Regions from separate parts of the Caballeronia sp. LZ003 genome, predicted to be linked through region 2. Evidence: riboswitches for the same ligand, from Rfam matches in the RefSeq annotation. Region 2 holds a riboswitch; the other holds the start of a gene.
What was found. A riboswitch is a leader RNA that binds a small molecule or an ion and turns the genes downstream of it on or off. The one in region 2 is predicted to bind thiamine pyrophosphate.

Region 1 (7,554 bases), 1.8 Mb from region 2:
GTTCATTAGCTGGACATCAGCTGAACATCAACGCGGTCAGCAGGAAATCGAGGCCGAGCACCGCGAGCGACGCGTACACGACCGTCTTCGTGGTCGCGCGCGACACGCCTTCCGGCGTAGGCCGTGCTTCGTAGCCCTGGAACAACGCGATGAACGTCACCGCGAAGCCGAACACGATGCTCTTGATGACGCCATTGCCGACATCGCGCCACACGTCCACGCCGCCTTGCATCTGCGACCAGAACGCGCCGGAATCCACGCCGATCAGCAACACGCCGACCACATACCCGCCGATTATGCCGACCGCGCTGAAAATGGCCGCCAGCACGGGCATGGCGATGATGCCCGCCCACATGCGCGGCGCGACCACCACTTTCATGGGATCGACGGCCATCATTTCCATTGCCGTGAGTTGTTCGCCCGCCTTCATCAAACCGATCTCGGCGGTCAGCGACGTACCCGCGCGGCCGGCGAACAACAGCGCCGTGACGACCGGCCCGAGCTCGCGCACGAGCGAAAGCGCGACGAGCAGTCCGAGCGCCTGCTCCGAACCATAGCGGTTCAGTGTGTAATAACCCTGCAGCCCGAGTACGAAGCCGACGAACAGGCCCGACACCGCGATGATGACAAGCGAATAATTGCCGACGAAGTGAATTTGCTTCGTGACGAGACGCGGCCGCCGCAAAAGCGGGAAGAATTCGAGTACGAGGCGCAACAGCATGCGCATTGCATAACCGGCGGTTCCGAAACCGTCGAGCACCCAGCGTCCGAGTGCGCTGATCATGCTTTTCCTCCGATGCCGAAATCCGCCGCGAGCGGCTGGCTCGCGTAATGAAACTTGAAGGGACCGTCCGGCGTGCCGTCGATGAACTGACGCACGGTCGGGTCTTCCGACGCGCGTAATTGCTCCGGCGTGCCTTCCGCGTGAATGCCGCCGTTCGCGACGAAGTACACGTAGTCCGCAATGGCGAACGACTCGGGCACATCGTGCGAAACGAGAATGGACGTGGCGCCGAGAGCGTCGTTGAGCGTGCGGATGAGTTGCGCGGTTATGCCGAGCGAGATGGGATCGAGACCGGCGAACGGCTCGTCGTACATCATTAGTTCGGGATCGAGCGCGATGGCGCGGGCAAGCGCGACGCGGCGCGCCATGCCGCCGGAAATCTCCGACGGCGCGAGATCGCGCGCGCCACGCAGGCCGACCGCGTTGAGCTTCATCAGGACGAGATCGCGGATGAGCTCTTCCGGCAGATCCGTGTGTTCCCGCAGCGGAAACGCGACGTTCTCGAACACGGTCTGGTCGGTGAACAGCGCGCCGAACTGAAACAGCATGCCCATCCGGCGGCGCAGCGCGTAAAGACCGTCGCGCGATTGCGTGCCGACGTCCTTGCCCGCGAACAGCACCTGACCGCGGCTGGCTTTCACCAGCCCGCCGATCAACCGTAAGGTTGTCGTCTTGCCGCAGCCGGAGCCACCCATGACCGCAACCACCTGACCACGCGTGAAACGCATGTTCAGGTTCGAGAGAACGGGCCGATTACCGTAACCGAAATCGACGTCGCGAAGCTCTAGCAGGGGCTCGGGGAAAGCTGGCACGAGGTAAGAAATTCCTTGGACGCAAGAGGCCGAATTATAGGGCCTGCGCGCAATCGGTGCTTTACCTACGCTCTACCCGATATGATTTTCAGAACATTTACCCTTGATTTGCAAAGCTTTGTTGTAGCGACTCGACGGCGGCTTCGGTGTCCGCCGCTTCTGTCACGGCACGCACGACAGCAGCGCTTCCTACGCTGGTCGCCAGCACCTCGGGCAATACCTTGCCGTCGATACCGCCGATCGCGACGAGCGGCACACGTCCTTTCAGAAGCTTTACGTAGCGTGTAAGCCGCGCCAGGCCTTGCGGTTTGGTGGGCATGACTTTCGTCGTGGTGGGAAACACCGCGCCGAGCGCGAGATAGCTCGGCCGGAAGTGCAGCGCGCGAAGCATCTCGTAATAGCCGTGCGTCGAAAGTCCGAGGCGCAACCCGGCTTGCGCGATTGCCTGCAGATCGGCGGTTTCGACATCTTCCTGACCGAGATGCACGCCGTAAGCGCGTGCGGCGATCGCTTCGCGCCAGTGATCGTTGATGAAAAGCTGCGCCTGATGCCGCTGCCCCGCCACGACCGAACGCTCGATTTCGCCGTGAAGGTCCGCTGCGTCGGTGGTCTTGCGGCGCAACTGCGCCGTGCGCACGCCAAGGTCCAGCACGCGTTCGACCCAATTCGCGCTCGGCAAGACGGGGTAAAGACCGAGCTTGTCCGGGCAAGCGGGAAAAGCAGGCTCCGGCGCGGGTGGAAGATCGCCGACGCGCGGGAACGTGTCGAAGTCGCTTGGCCACGCGTCTTCTTTCTGTTCGTCGCCGGCGCGCCATGCCATTGCCAGGACGAGCGCATCGTGCGGTTCGAAATTGCAGTCGAGGAACGCCGCCAGCGCAGCCAGCCAGTCGTCGGAACGCTCGCCTTCGAGAACGTGGCGCGCGCCTGCATGCAGCAATATCACGCGATGTTCGTACGCTTCCAGCACCGTCGCATTGCCCGCGGCGTATGGCTCGTTGACGACGAGCAGATCCTGCGCACTTGGCGTATCCGGCACGGTCAGGCAGATGCGCCAGCGCGTTGGCGGCGCGGGCCACTCGCCGAGCCGCGCGCGGATACGTTCGGCGACTTCGGTCAACTCATCCGCCGGCGGCCAGAAAACTTCGTGTCCGAGCAAGCTCATGCAGCACCTCCGTCCTGATGCCAGAACGGCATGCCAACGACCGGCGTGCTGGCCTGCGCGCTGTCGCGCTCGGCCATCGGACCGGCGAGAAACGCCGTGCGCCCGGCTTCGACACCCAGGGCGAACGCGCGCGCCATCTGCGACGGAAAGGTCGCCTGCGACACGGCGGTGTTCAAGAGCACACCGTCGAAACCCCACTCCATCACCTGGCACGCATGCGAGGGCACGCCGAGGCCTGCATCGACGATCAGCGGCACGTCTGGCAGCCGCTCGCGCAACGTGCGCAGACCGTAGGGATTGGTCACGCCCTTGCCGGTGCCGATGGGCGCGCCCCAGGGCATCAACGCCTCGCAGCCGGCATCGAGCAGACGGCGGCCGATCACGAGATCCTCGGTGCAATAAGGCAGCACCTTGAAGCCGTCGCGCACGAGCTTGCCCGCCGCTTCGACGAGGCCGATCGGGTCGGGCTGCAACGTGTAGTCGTCGCCGATCAGTTCCAGCTTGATCCACGGCGTGTCGAAAACCTCGCGCGCCATGTAGGCGGTGGTCAGCACTTCATCGACGCTCTGGCAGCCCGCCGTGTTTGGCAGCAGCGCGACGCCGTGACGCTTGAGGACTTCGAAAAAACCGGCCTCGCCAGTCTCGGACTGACGGCGCAGCGCGACGGTCACCATGCCGGGCCGCGCGGCATCGATGGAATCCGAAAGCGATTGCAGCGACGGATAACGCGATGTGCCGAGCAGCACACGGCTCGGGAACGTCTGGCCGTAGAGCGTAAGACTATGGGCGGCGGTGTGTGAGGTCATGATTCGATCCTTCGGATTCGATAGATTCAGCCGCCCGCGACGGGCGACACGACGTCGAGCTTGTCGCCGGCTCGAAGCGTCTTCGTGCCGTGCTCGCCGCGCGCGACGAACTGTCCGTTGAGCGCGACCGCGAACGGCGGTTTGGCGCCGAATACGGCGAGCGCGTCGGTGACGGTGGCGGCATCGGTCAGACTGAATTCGCGCTGATTGATGTGGATGTTCATGGCTTTGACTTTCGATGACTAGAGCGCGGCCGCGATGGCCGGTTCGCTATGCAGAAGTTCGGACCAGCGCGCGCCGCCGCGATAATCCGCGAACGATGCGGCGTCCGCGACGGTTCCGCCCGCGATGGCTTGGGCGAGTGCGCAGGCGGCATCGGCGACTTCCGGCGCGATCATGAAGCCGTGCCGATACAGGCCGTTCACGCGCACGGTCCGCGCCCCGTCCCAGACGATGGCCGGCCGATGATCCGGCAGCGTCGGCCGGCACTGAGAATTGAGTTCGAGGATGCGCGCCTCGCCGAAACCCGGATGCACCGCGAATGCCGCACTCATCAGTTCCAGCGCCGAGCGCACGCTCACGGGCGACATGTCCTCGCCTTCGACTTCGGTCGCGCCGATCACGTAAAGATCGTCCTCTTTCGGCGCGATATACAGCGGATAACGCGGATGCAGCAGCCGCACCGGCCGCGACAACCCGATGCCCGGCGCATGCACGCGCGCCACTTCCCCGCGAATACCACGCAACGCGGGCCACGCCGTTTTGCCGCCCAGCCCACGGCAATCGATGATCCAGCGCGCGTCGGGCAGAGCATCGACCGGAGAATTCCAGTGCGTGCGCACGCCGCGCGCCCCAAGTCCGGCCGCGAGCGCTCGAAGCGCCTGACGATTGTCGAGTTGACCTTCGTGCGGCAGCAGCCAGCCTTGCGCGAAACGCGTGCCGAGCGCGGGTTCCGCTTGCGCGACTTCCGCGCCCGCGAGCTTGACGAAGCCGCCATCGAGCAAGCTCGCAGGCGCGTTGGCGCGCAACCTGCGTTCGAATAGCGGCGCTTCCGCGCGATCCGCGCCGTGCCAGACGACGAGCGTGCCGTTGCGCTGAAAGTAAACCGGCTCGGGCAAATCGGCGATGAGCCCCGGCCAGCGTTCCAGCGACGCCGCGCCGAGTTCGACGACGAGCGGCTCCGCACTCGTCGCCTCGGCGAGCGGCGCGAGCATCGCGGCGGCCACCCACGCAGCCGACTGCGTGCCCGCCTCGTCGCCGCGCTCGTATAGCGCGACGCCGTGGCCCGCGCCCGCGAGTTGCCACGCCACGAGCCGCCCGACGAGTCCTCCGCCGATGACGGCGAAGTCTGGCCGGCGCGCGGCGGGCTGATGGATCGTGTTCACTTTTCCGATGTCTCCTGTCGATCGAAACGAGGCTGGGCGCCGCTCCGGTCTTATCCACGACTGATAACGCCGTGCAGCAAACGCACGAACGCGAAGACAAAACTTGCAGAGGAGAGACCGGCCCGGCAGCGGCAGCGCAAACAACGCGCGCCAGGCGGAAAAGAAAGATGATGGAAGAACCTGGAGGAAAGGCGCGACGGCCGCGCGTTCTCCGGAAACTTCCCTCGCCGGTATTACCCGGATCGGGTGCAAAGGGTCTCTCTCAGCCTCGCCGCGCCAGCACACCGATAATTCGATGACATCGCGCGCGAAGCACCCCTGTTTCGTCGAAGATCATTAGACCATGAAAGCCAAAGCCGCTGCAAACCGGGATTCCCCGCCTTTGGTCGCCTCGGTCGGCACTCTGGCACAATGCCGCGAGCATGGTTCTCCGCATGGTTGTGCGAATGAGCACGGAATTAAGCGGCAGTTAAGGGAACCTCTGAACAATCTGCGGGACAGGAAAGAGGCTGCGCGTGTGAGTATCGCGGCGCGGTGCGTCCATTCGTAACTCGGACCGGCATATCATCAGGAAGGTCATGGCCAATTCTCAACCGGAAAACACGCAGCAACAAGCCGACACGGTCTCTGCGTGGAGCCTCATCAAGCCCTACTGGGTCTCGGAGGAGCGCGGCTTCGCATGGGGTCTGCTTGTTGCCATCATCGCGATCAACATGACGGTCGTATGGATCAACGTGCGGCTCAACAGCTGGAGCGCGGCGTTCTACAACGCGCTGCAGAACAAGAACGTCCACGACTTTCCGCACCTTCTGCTGGTCTTCACCGGCCTCGCCTTCGCGTACATTCTGCTCGCGGTTTATGGGAGGTATCTGCGGCAGATGCTCGGCTTCCGCTGGCGCCAGTGGCTGACCAACAAGTATCTCGAACAGTGGTTCGGCGACCGCGCTTTTTACCGCATAGAACGCGACCGTCTCGCCGATAACCCCGACCAGCGGATCAGCGACGACCTGCAATCCTTCGCGACCACCACGCTGTCTCTGTCGCTCGATCTGCTTTCCACGCTAGTCACGCTCGTCACGTTCATCACCATTTTGTGGACGCTCGCGGGCGCGCTGACCATCACGGCATTCGGCACGCCGCTTGTCATTCCCGGCTACATGGTCTGGGCGGCGGCGCTTTACGCGATCATCGGCTCGGTCATCATCCAGAAGGTCGGACATCCGCTGGTGTCGATCAACTACCAGCAACAGAAGGTCGAGGCCGATTTCCGCTTCGGGCTGATTCGCGTGCGCGAGAATGCCGAGCAGATCGCGTTTTACGATGGCATCGCCACCGAGACGGCCAACGCGAAGACCATCTTCCAGCGCATTCGCGACAACTGGTGGATGATCATGAAGTACACGAAGCGCATGACCTTCGTGCTCAGTTTCTACGGACAGATCGCCATCATCTTCCCAATCATGGTTGCCGCGCCGCGCTACTTCGCGGGCGCGTTCTCGTTCGGCGTCTTGATGCAGATTTCATCGGCGTTCGGCACGGTCAGCGATTCGTTCTCCTGGTTCATCAACAGTTACTCGACCTTGGTCGAATGGCGCGCCACGGTGAATCGTCTGCGCGAATTCAAGCGTGTGATGCGCTCGACGCATATCCGCGAGGAAACGTCGCCGGCAACGGCGCATGGCGGTATCAACCTGCATTACACGAGCACGAAAGCGCTGAAGACCAAGGGGCTTGCGCTCGCACTGCCGAATGGCACGCCGCTTTCGCGCGTGGGCGACGTGACGATAGAACCGGGATCGCGCTGGCTAATAGTCGGGCCGTCGGGCGCGGGCAAGAGCACGCTGATGCGGGCTCTGGCGGGCCTTTGGCCGTTTGGCGACGGTAGTATCGACGCACCCGTCGACGCGAAGATGCTGTTTATCCCGCAAGTGAGCTATCTGCCGATCGGTACGCTGCGCGCGGCGTTGAGCTATCCGTCGCCGGGTGGCACCTTCACCGACGAGGAATCGCGCGAGGCGCTGCGTCTGTGCAATCTGGCCGAGTATGGCGACCGCCTGGAAGAAAGTGCGCACTGGGCGCGCAGCTTGTCGCCGGGCGAGCAACAGCGTCTTGCCGCCGCGCGCGTGCTGCTGCACAAGCCCGACTTCCTGTTCCTCGACGAAGCCACCAGCGCGCTCGATGCGGATAACGAACTGCATATCTATAACACGCTCGTCGAACGTTTGCCGAAGGCGGCGATTTTGAGCGTTGCGCACCGGGAGTCGGTGGCGCTGTTCCATGATTATCGGATCGAGATAGAGAGGACGATGGCGGAGGCTTGATTCCGTCTCTTGCTGAATGAAGAACCGCATCCGCGAGCAATTGTGGGTGCGGTTTTTCTTATTTGTGGCGGTGAGTAACTTGCCCTGCGCGCGACGTCATAGACTTCGAAGCGTTACGGCAGACAGTCACAAATAATCGATGGACTTCCTTCTACTGACAGACGACGATCTCGCATCGATGCGCCACGCGCCAAAATCCATCGTCAACAAGGGGGCGCGGTGGGTAACGAAAGGCGGTCACCGCGAAAAGAATTACGTGCTCCACGATGCACGCGATATGACAC
Region 2 (7,554 bases):
CCGCGCATGTTAGCACCGCGCCGCGTGCCGTCGGTCATCGCGCCGATGAGACCGCAAGGAACAATCAATGTGGCGGAATCATCCACGTCAACACGTTCTGCTGCAGCCACACGAGAATGCCGAGAATGATGGTGAGCAGAATCGAATGCTTGAAGGTGCGCGCGAAAACGAGTCCTTCCTTGCCCTTGAGTTCGGTCGTGGCGACGCCCGTCGAAATGTTTTGCGGCGAGATCATCTTGCCCATCACGCCGCCGGACGAATTGGTCGCGGCCATCAGCACCGGATTGAGATTGAGTTGATGAGCGGCGACCACCTGAAGGTTGCCGAAGAGCGCGTTGCCCGAGGTATCGCTGCCTGAGAGAAACACCGCCACCCAGCCGAGAAAGGCCGACACGAGCGGGAAGAACGGCCCGACCGAGGCCACCCCGAGTCCGAGCGTGTAGTTCATGCCCGAGTAGTTCATGAGATACGCGAGCCCGACGATGGTCGCCACCGTGAAGATGGCAATGCGCGTTTGCACCCAGGTATCGACGATAGCGTGGCCGAACTCGCTTGCCGGCAACTTCACCAGGAGCGCGGTGATGATGGCCGCCACGAGAATCGCCGTGCCGGTGGCGAGCGGCTGGAAGTCCCAGATGGCGCCGTAAGGCTGATTGTAGAGCGTGATGTAGACCGCCTTGTCGAGCCCCGGCCACGGGATCTTCACGTCGCCGATGAGGAATATCTTGGCCACCGTCCAGACGATCACCACGACCGAGACGACGATCCACGGCATCCATCCCTGAGCGGCCGAGACGTTGCCGCGCGTGTTGGCGAGGCGATCGACGTTCACCGCGAAGCGTTCGTCGGGCGCGGGCTTCCAGACGCGCAGGAACGCTATCGTGAGGATCAGCGAGACGAGCGAGGAGAGGACATCGGTGAGCGAATAGCTGATGTAGTTCGACGTGACGTACTGCGTCAACGCGAACGCGCCGCCCGAGACGAGCAGCACGGGCCACACGCGCAGCATGTTGCGAAAGCCCGCGTAGATACCGATAACATAGAACGGCAGGAAGAACGCGAAGAACGGCAACTGGCGGCCGACCATCTTGGCGAGTGCATCGGTGGGCAAATGCGTGACCGCGCCGAGCACGGTGATCGGTACGCCGAGCGCGCCGAACGCGACTGGCGCCGTGTTGAAGATCAGCGTGAACGTGAGCGCTTCGAGCGTCGGAAAGCCGAGCAGAATCAAGAGCGAACTCGTGATGGCGATCGGCGTGCCGAAACCCGAGATGCCTTCGAGCAATGCGCCGAACGAAAAGCCGATGACCACGAGCACGATGCGCCGGTCGTTCGGCAGGTTGTCGATCATCCACACGCGAAACGCTTCGAAGCGTCCCGAGCGTTGCGCGACGTTGTAGAGCAGGATCGCGGAGAACACGATCCACATCACCGGCCAGAGCGCGAACACGGCGCCGGCCGCGATGGAGTCGAGCGCGAGTCCAACCGGGAAGTGCCAGCCCACCATCGCGATGATCAACGCGACGATCAGTCCCGCAAGCGAAGCCTGCCACGCGGGACGGCGCGCCCAGCCGAGCATGACGAGTACGACGATGATAGGCAACGCGGCAACGATGAAGGAGAGCGCGAGCGAACCCGCGATAGGCGTGAGGATCTGATGGAACATCGGGTCTCCTGTTTCTCTATTCTTGGATGGATGCCGCGGTCTTCGCTGCTGGTTCGAGTGGTATCGAAGACTTTAAGCAACCGCATAACGCGCTCACTAAGAATAGGGCGAGGATGGCCCTCGTCAAGGCTTGAATATTGGCGTAAGGATGCCGGATGGAAGCGGAAAGGGACGTGACGCATCTGCTCCGTTCGGACGCTTGGTCACGCGTTTCGCGGGATGCGGCGCTCAGCTCTCGACGGTCGCTGGAGTAGCCGTTGTTTGTTGTGCCGCGCTGGAATCAAGACGCGATGCCGGCACTTGGCGAAACACCCAGAGCGCGAGCAGCCCAAGGGATGCGACCATCCACAGCAGGAAAAAAGCGAAGGCCATCATGTCCAATCCCCGAGAACGATAGGTAACGCTTGGGCTGCCACCCGCGCTGTCCGATAAGTAGGGATACCATTTAGCGATAATCGTGCCAAAGCACCGGCGTAATGCGCCAGGGCCTTGTCGGATAAGGAAAGTGACCGATCGTACAGAGCGGCAAGGCAAGCGAATTGCTTCTGCATTGCCGGAAAATGTTTCAGAGTTGTTACTTTTTTCGGTAATAGCGGCGCAGAATGCGACATCGACGCCGCATTCGAGCGTGGGGTTTCATTATTCAATGGCCATGGCCGCCACCGCCATGTCCACCGCCGCCTTGCCAACTGCCACCGCCGCCGTGCCATCCGCCGCCACCGCCGTGCCATCCACCGCCGCCGCCATGCCATCCGCCGCCATAGCCGCGTCCCCAGCAACATCCGCCGCCGCCCCAGTAGCCGAAGCCGATCGACACCGACGGATAACCGTAGCCGTAGTAACCGGGGTAAGCAGCATATGCGGGATAAGCGGCGTAAGCGGGATAAGGTGCGTACGCGTAAGGATAGGGATAAGCCGGCGCATACGGCGTGCTCGTATAGATCGTCGAGTAGTCGACTGTCGGCGCGGCCACTGCGTACTGAGCTTGCGACGGCGCGTTCGCGGCACTGACGCCCGAAGCACCTTGCGCCGGTAACGCGAACTCACGTTGCGTGTAGGCAGCGGGAACCGGCGGATAGTAATAAGCGGGGTAGTCGGGATACGGCAGGTAGCATCCGCCGAGAAGCAATCCGGCAGCAAGCGAAACGGCCGCTGCCCTGTAACCGAAGATGATGCGCGGGGAAATCATGATGCTGCTCCTTGCTTGCGGCTTGCCGGACTCTACCTATGCGATTGCGAGGAAGGGTCCGTTAAGAAGGAGCTTACTCGATCGTTGCGGCGTGCGCGTCGCGCGTCCGCTAACAAACCTCGGCGTGTATCAATCCTGAAACAGCCCTCGATCGAAGCGGCGGCAAGCATCGCTGCTTGCCGCATAAGATGGCTGTGGATCGCCCGCTTACTTCCCGACTTGATTGCCGATAACCCCGCCTACTGCCGCGCCCCCCAACGTCGATAACGCGCTTCCGCCGATCACGGCCCCACCCGCGGCGCCAACACCAGCGCCAACAGCCGTATCGCGTTGACGCGTCGTCATGTTGTCGCAGGCCGTGAGTCCGGCGAGAAGGGAAACGACCACTGCTGCGGCGCCGATTTGTTTGATGATTTTCATGTCGACTCTCCAGAACGATTGATCAATGAAACGGCCGCGGCTTTGCCCACGCGTCCTGCCGTTCGATCACGATCTGGCTTTCATCGACGGACGCCGCAACGTTTTTTTCGCCGGTTCGTTCGCTTATCAGCAGGAAAGATGCCCGAAACGGTGCACGCGCGCGCCATGCAAAAACGGCCTGCAAGGAAGCACAGGCCGTTGCGTACAGTCAGCGTTTGCTTCAGGTCGGCTGATAAATCTCCGCGCCCTTCTTCACGAACTCGATGGCCTTGGTCTGCATGCCCTTGGCGAGCGCATCGCTTTCGGAGACGCCTTGCTTGGCCGCGAAGTCGCGCACGTCCTGCGTGATCTTCATCGAGCAGAAGTGCGGGCCGCACATCGAGCAGAAATGCGCGACCTTGGCGGAATCCTTCGGCAAGGTTTCGTCGTGAAACTCGCGCGCCTTGTCGGGATCGAGGCCGAGGTTGAACTGGTCTTCCCAGCGAAACTCGAAGCGTGCCTTGGATAGCGCGTTGTCGCGCACCTGCGCGCCCGGATGACCCTTCGCCAGATCGGCCGCGTGCGCCGCGAGCTTGTAAGTGATGATGCCGGTCTTGACGTCGTCCTTGTTCGGAAGTCCGAGATGCTCCTTCGGCGTGACGTAGCAAAGCATGGCGGTGCCGAACCAGCCGATCATCGCCGCGCCGATGCCCGAGGTGATGTGATCGTATCCCGGCGCGATGTCGGTGGTGAGCGGCCCGAGCGTGTAGAAGGGCGCCTCGTCGCACCGTTCCAGTTGCAGGTCCATGTTCTCCTTGATGAGCTGCATCGGCACATGGCCGGGGCCTTCGATCATCACTTGCACGTCGTGCTTCCACGCGATCTGCGTGAGTTCGCCGAGCGTCTTCAGTTCACCGAGCTGGGCTTCGTCGTTCGCGTCGTAGATGGAGCCGGGACGCAGGCCGTCGCCGAGCGAGAACGAGACGTCGTACTGCTTCATGATCTCGCAGATGTCTTCGAAGTGCTCGTAGATAAAGCTTTCCCGATGATGCGCGAGACACCATTTCGCCATGATCGAGCCGCCGCGCGAGACGATACCCGTCATGCGGTTGGCCGTCAGCGGTACGTATTGCAGACGCACGCCCGCGTGAATGGTGAAGTAATCGACGCCTTGCTCGGCTTGCTCGACGAGCGTGTCGCGAAAGATTTCCCAGGTCAGGTCTTCCGCCTTGCCGTTGACCTTTTCGAGCGCCTGATAGATCGGCACCGTGCCGATCGGCACCGGCGAATTGCGGATGATCCACTCGCGCGTCTCGTGAATATGCTTGCCCGTGGACAAGTCCATCACCGTGTCGCCGCCCCAGCGGATCGCCCAGGTCATCTTGTCGACTTCCTCGCCGATCGACGAACTCACCGCCGAATTGCCGATGTTCGCGTTGATCTTCACGAGGAAGTTGCGCCCGATGATCATCGGCTCGCTTTCCGGGTGATTGATGTTCGCGGGGATGATCGCGCGGCCGCGCGCCACTTCATCGCGTACGAACTCGGGCGTGATGGCCTTCAGGGCGTCCTTGTCGAAAGGCACCGCGCCGAACGACTGGCCGGGATGCTGACGGCCCATCATCGCGGCGAGTTTTTCGCCGTTCGGACCGCTCGTCTTGAGGCTTTCGAGGTATTCGGCGCGGCGCTGATTCTCGCGAATGGCGATGTATTCCATCTCCGGCGTGACGATGCCCTGCCGCGCGTAATGCATCTGCGACACGTTCTTGCCGGGCGTCGCGCGTCGCGGATGACGATGCAGATCCGGGAAGCGCAGCTCGGCCGTTTTCGGATCGGCGGCGCGCTCGCGGCCGAATTCGCTCGAAAGACCCGCGAGTTCCTCGGTGTCGCCGCGCGCTTCGATCCAGCCGGCGCGCAACGCGGGCAAACCGGAGCGGATGTCGATCTTCGCGTCCGGATCGGAGTAGGGGCCGGACGTGTCGTACACATACACCGGCGGATTCTTTTCGCCGCCGAAACTGTCGGGCGTGTCGGACTGCGTGATCTCGCGCATCGGCACGCGGATGTCGGGCGTCGAACCCGTCACGTAGACCTTGCGCGAGTTGGGCAGCGGCGCGATGGCGGCTGCATCGACGATGGCGTTTTCGGACAGGAACTTGGGATTCGCATTCATGTGCTGTTTCTCCTTTTCAGTCGCAGGGACGGTAATTGACAGCGAGCACGCGGGCGATCGAATGAACGACGAACAAACGAACGCCGGCGAGCTCGGCTGATTCAGGAGCTAGACAGGGAGGAACGAGATGGAAAGGTGCGGGCCCGAGAAGACGTGGCGCGTGAGAGAGATACCGTGCGCCGAGGCCCGAACGCTTCCCTGCGCTGGCATTATCCAGATCAGGTTCAAAGGGTATTTCTCACCCACATTGCACGGGCCATTCAGTCGACGCAGCCGGACGAATCGCGATGTGCAACGCAGGACCCCCGCGTTAGCAGGCGTCACCATACATCGTGGCGTGGCATCTTGGCAACCGTTCGCGAAGTTTGCGCTGAAGCGCAGGCGCTTACTGCATAATGGCGAGCGCGCGATTTTCGGTACTTACCCGGATGTCGTCAGCAGTCGCCCCGCCTGTCGCTTCCGCACTTCTTTCGCTCCGTCATGCCGTCCATCGTCAGTCCCGCCTCGTTCGTCACCTGGCGCGCGCGTTCTTCAAGCTCATGCCCCGTTCGGTCGATTGGCGGCAGTCCCCATTGCAAGTCTCTTGCCCCGATCCGGGCGCGCTTCGCGGAGTAATGCATGTCTGCCGTACCTCCGCGTCTGCCGCTCGGTTTTCCCGACCGCTTTCCGTTTCGCGCTCCTCGCAGCCTCAAGGGACGCGTCGCGCTCGCGTTGGCCGTCGTTTATCTCGTGTGGGGATCGACGTATCTCGGCATTCACCTGGCGCTCGAATCGTTTCCGCCGCTCATGCTCGGCGGCCTGCGTAACCTGTGCGCTGGCGTCGGTCTCTTCGCGATTGCCGTGCATCGCAAGGCGGTGTGGCCGACGGCGCGTGAAGTACGGAATGCAGCGATCGTCGGGACTTTGCTCGAAGGTTTGTCGAGCGGGATGATGGCTTACGGCATGCGCACGGTGGGAACCGGCACGGCTGCCGTGATGGTGGCTACCGTGCCGCTCTTCGCGACGATCTTCACCGCGCTTGCCGGGCGCAGTGTGGCGAAGGGCGAATGGTTTGCGGTGGCGCTGGGTCTCGTGGGTATCGTGTTGCTCAATCATGGCGATCCCTCGCCGAGCTCGACCGTCGGCACGCTTGCCATCTTGTGCGCGGCAATTTTTTGGGCGGGCGGGGCGCATTTGGCAAGCCGTCTTTCGCAGCCTTCCGATCTGCTGATGTCGACTGCGTTGCAGATCGGGCTTGGCGGGCTTATCGCGACTGTCATCGCGTTCGTGTCAGGCGAGCGCCTTGGCACGATGAGCATGGGCGCGGGGTTTTCGTTCTTGTATCTCGTCGTGATCGGATCGATGGCCGCGTATGTCGCTTATAACTTTCTCATTCGGAACACGAGCACGATTGTCGCGACGAGTTGTCTTTACGTGAATCCGGTCGTCGCGGTTTTATTGGGCGCTTTGTTGCTTGGGGAAATCATCACGCAGTGGACGGTTGTTGCCACGGTCGTGATTTTGATGAGCGTTGCGTTGTCGTTTTGGTTTGATTATCGGCGGCGGGAGTTGGTTTGAGCGCAGGAATCTGGCCTTGTAGGCAAGGGCTGTCGAATAAAACTGAATCGCCGCCCGACGCTTCTTGTAAAGATAGCAACTATCGTAGATAGGAATCGGGACTAGCTTGACTTGACTTGACTTGTTAGAAAAAGCACCGTGGTCCGTTACGTCATCAGTTTCATTACCTAAGAAATCTCGCGCGCTTCCGAGCCACCATCCCCCTTTCTCATAGCACGCCGTAGCACGAACCGCCGCGAGTGCAACTAGTTAGCCGCGAATTCGAATGGTCTCGATCAGGTGATGGACGCTTGAGCTAAAACAGCTTGCTGTTTCCTCTACCGACGCGTTATAGCGCGATCAGGTGGCGTCCAATGAAAAGCTTGCCGGGCACTTCCTCCCGCGTCTGCACACGACGTCCGTCACACGATAGGCGTCTGAAAATAACTCATGTCACGTGAATGAATGGCGCGCTGTAGCGACCACATCCACATTTATATTTAGCTTCTTTGAGCGATTGTTTTTTAAAAAACGTAGCACATACTTGTGTGCATGGAGCTGCGTTCATGAAGACATAATGCTGCATGTCCG

Region 1: linked by a shared signal. The riboswitch ahead of QCE79_RS12870 (FAD-dependent oxidoreductase) and the one ahead of thiC (phosphomethylpyrimidine synthase ThiC) in region 2 are both predicted to bind thiamine pyrophosphate.

The regions. Positions count from the first base shown of each region.
Region 1 covers NZ_JARUXJ010000001.1:2,844,070-2,851,623, forward strand. The annotation lists gene mlaE (lipid asymmetry maintenance ABC transporter permease subunit MlaE) at 17-784, opposite strand; gene QCE79_RS12850 (ABC transporter ATP-binding protein) at 781-1,596, opposite strand; gene thiE (thiamine phosphate synthase) at 1,694-2,758, opposite strand; gene QCE79_RS12860 (thiazole synthase) at 2,755-3,564, opposite strand; gene thiS (sulfur carrier protein ThiS) at 3,591-3,788, opposite strand; gene QCE79_RS12870 (FAD-dependent oxidoreductase) at 3,807-4,949, opposite strand; TPP riboswitch at 5,152-5,279, opposite strand; gene QCE79_RS12875 (ABC transporter ATP-binding protein/permease) at 5,528-7,270, shown strand; gene QCE79_RS12880 (hypothetical protein) at 7,410-7,554, shown strand, end outside.
Region 2 covers NZ_JARUXJ010000001.1:1,050,241-1,057,794, forward strand. The annotation lists gene QCE79_RS04840 (L-lactate permease) at 65-1,666, opposite strand; gene QCE79_RS04845 (hypothetical protein) at 1,895-2,041, opposite strand; gene QCE79_RS04850 (hypothetical protein) at 2,310-2,855, opposite strand; gene QCE79_RS04855 (glycine zipper domain-containing protein) at 3,063-3,275, opposite strand; gene thiC (phosphomethylpyrimidine synthase ThiC) at 3,496-5,427, opposite strand; TPP riboswitch at 5,605-5,744, opposite strand; gene QCE79_RS04865 (EamA family transporter) at 6,046-6,984, shown strand.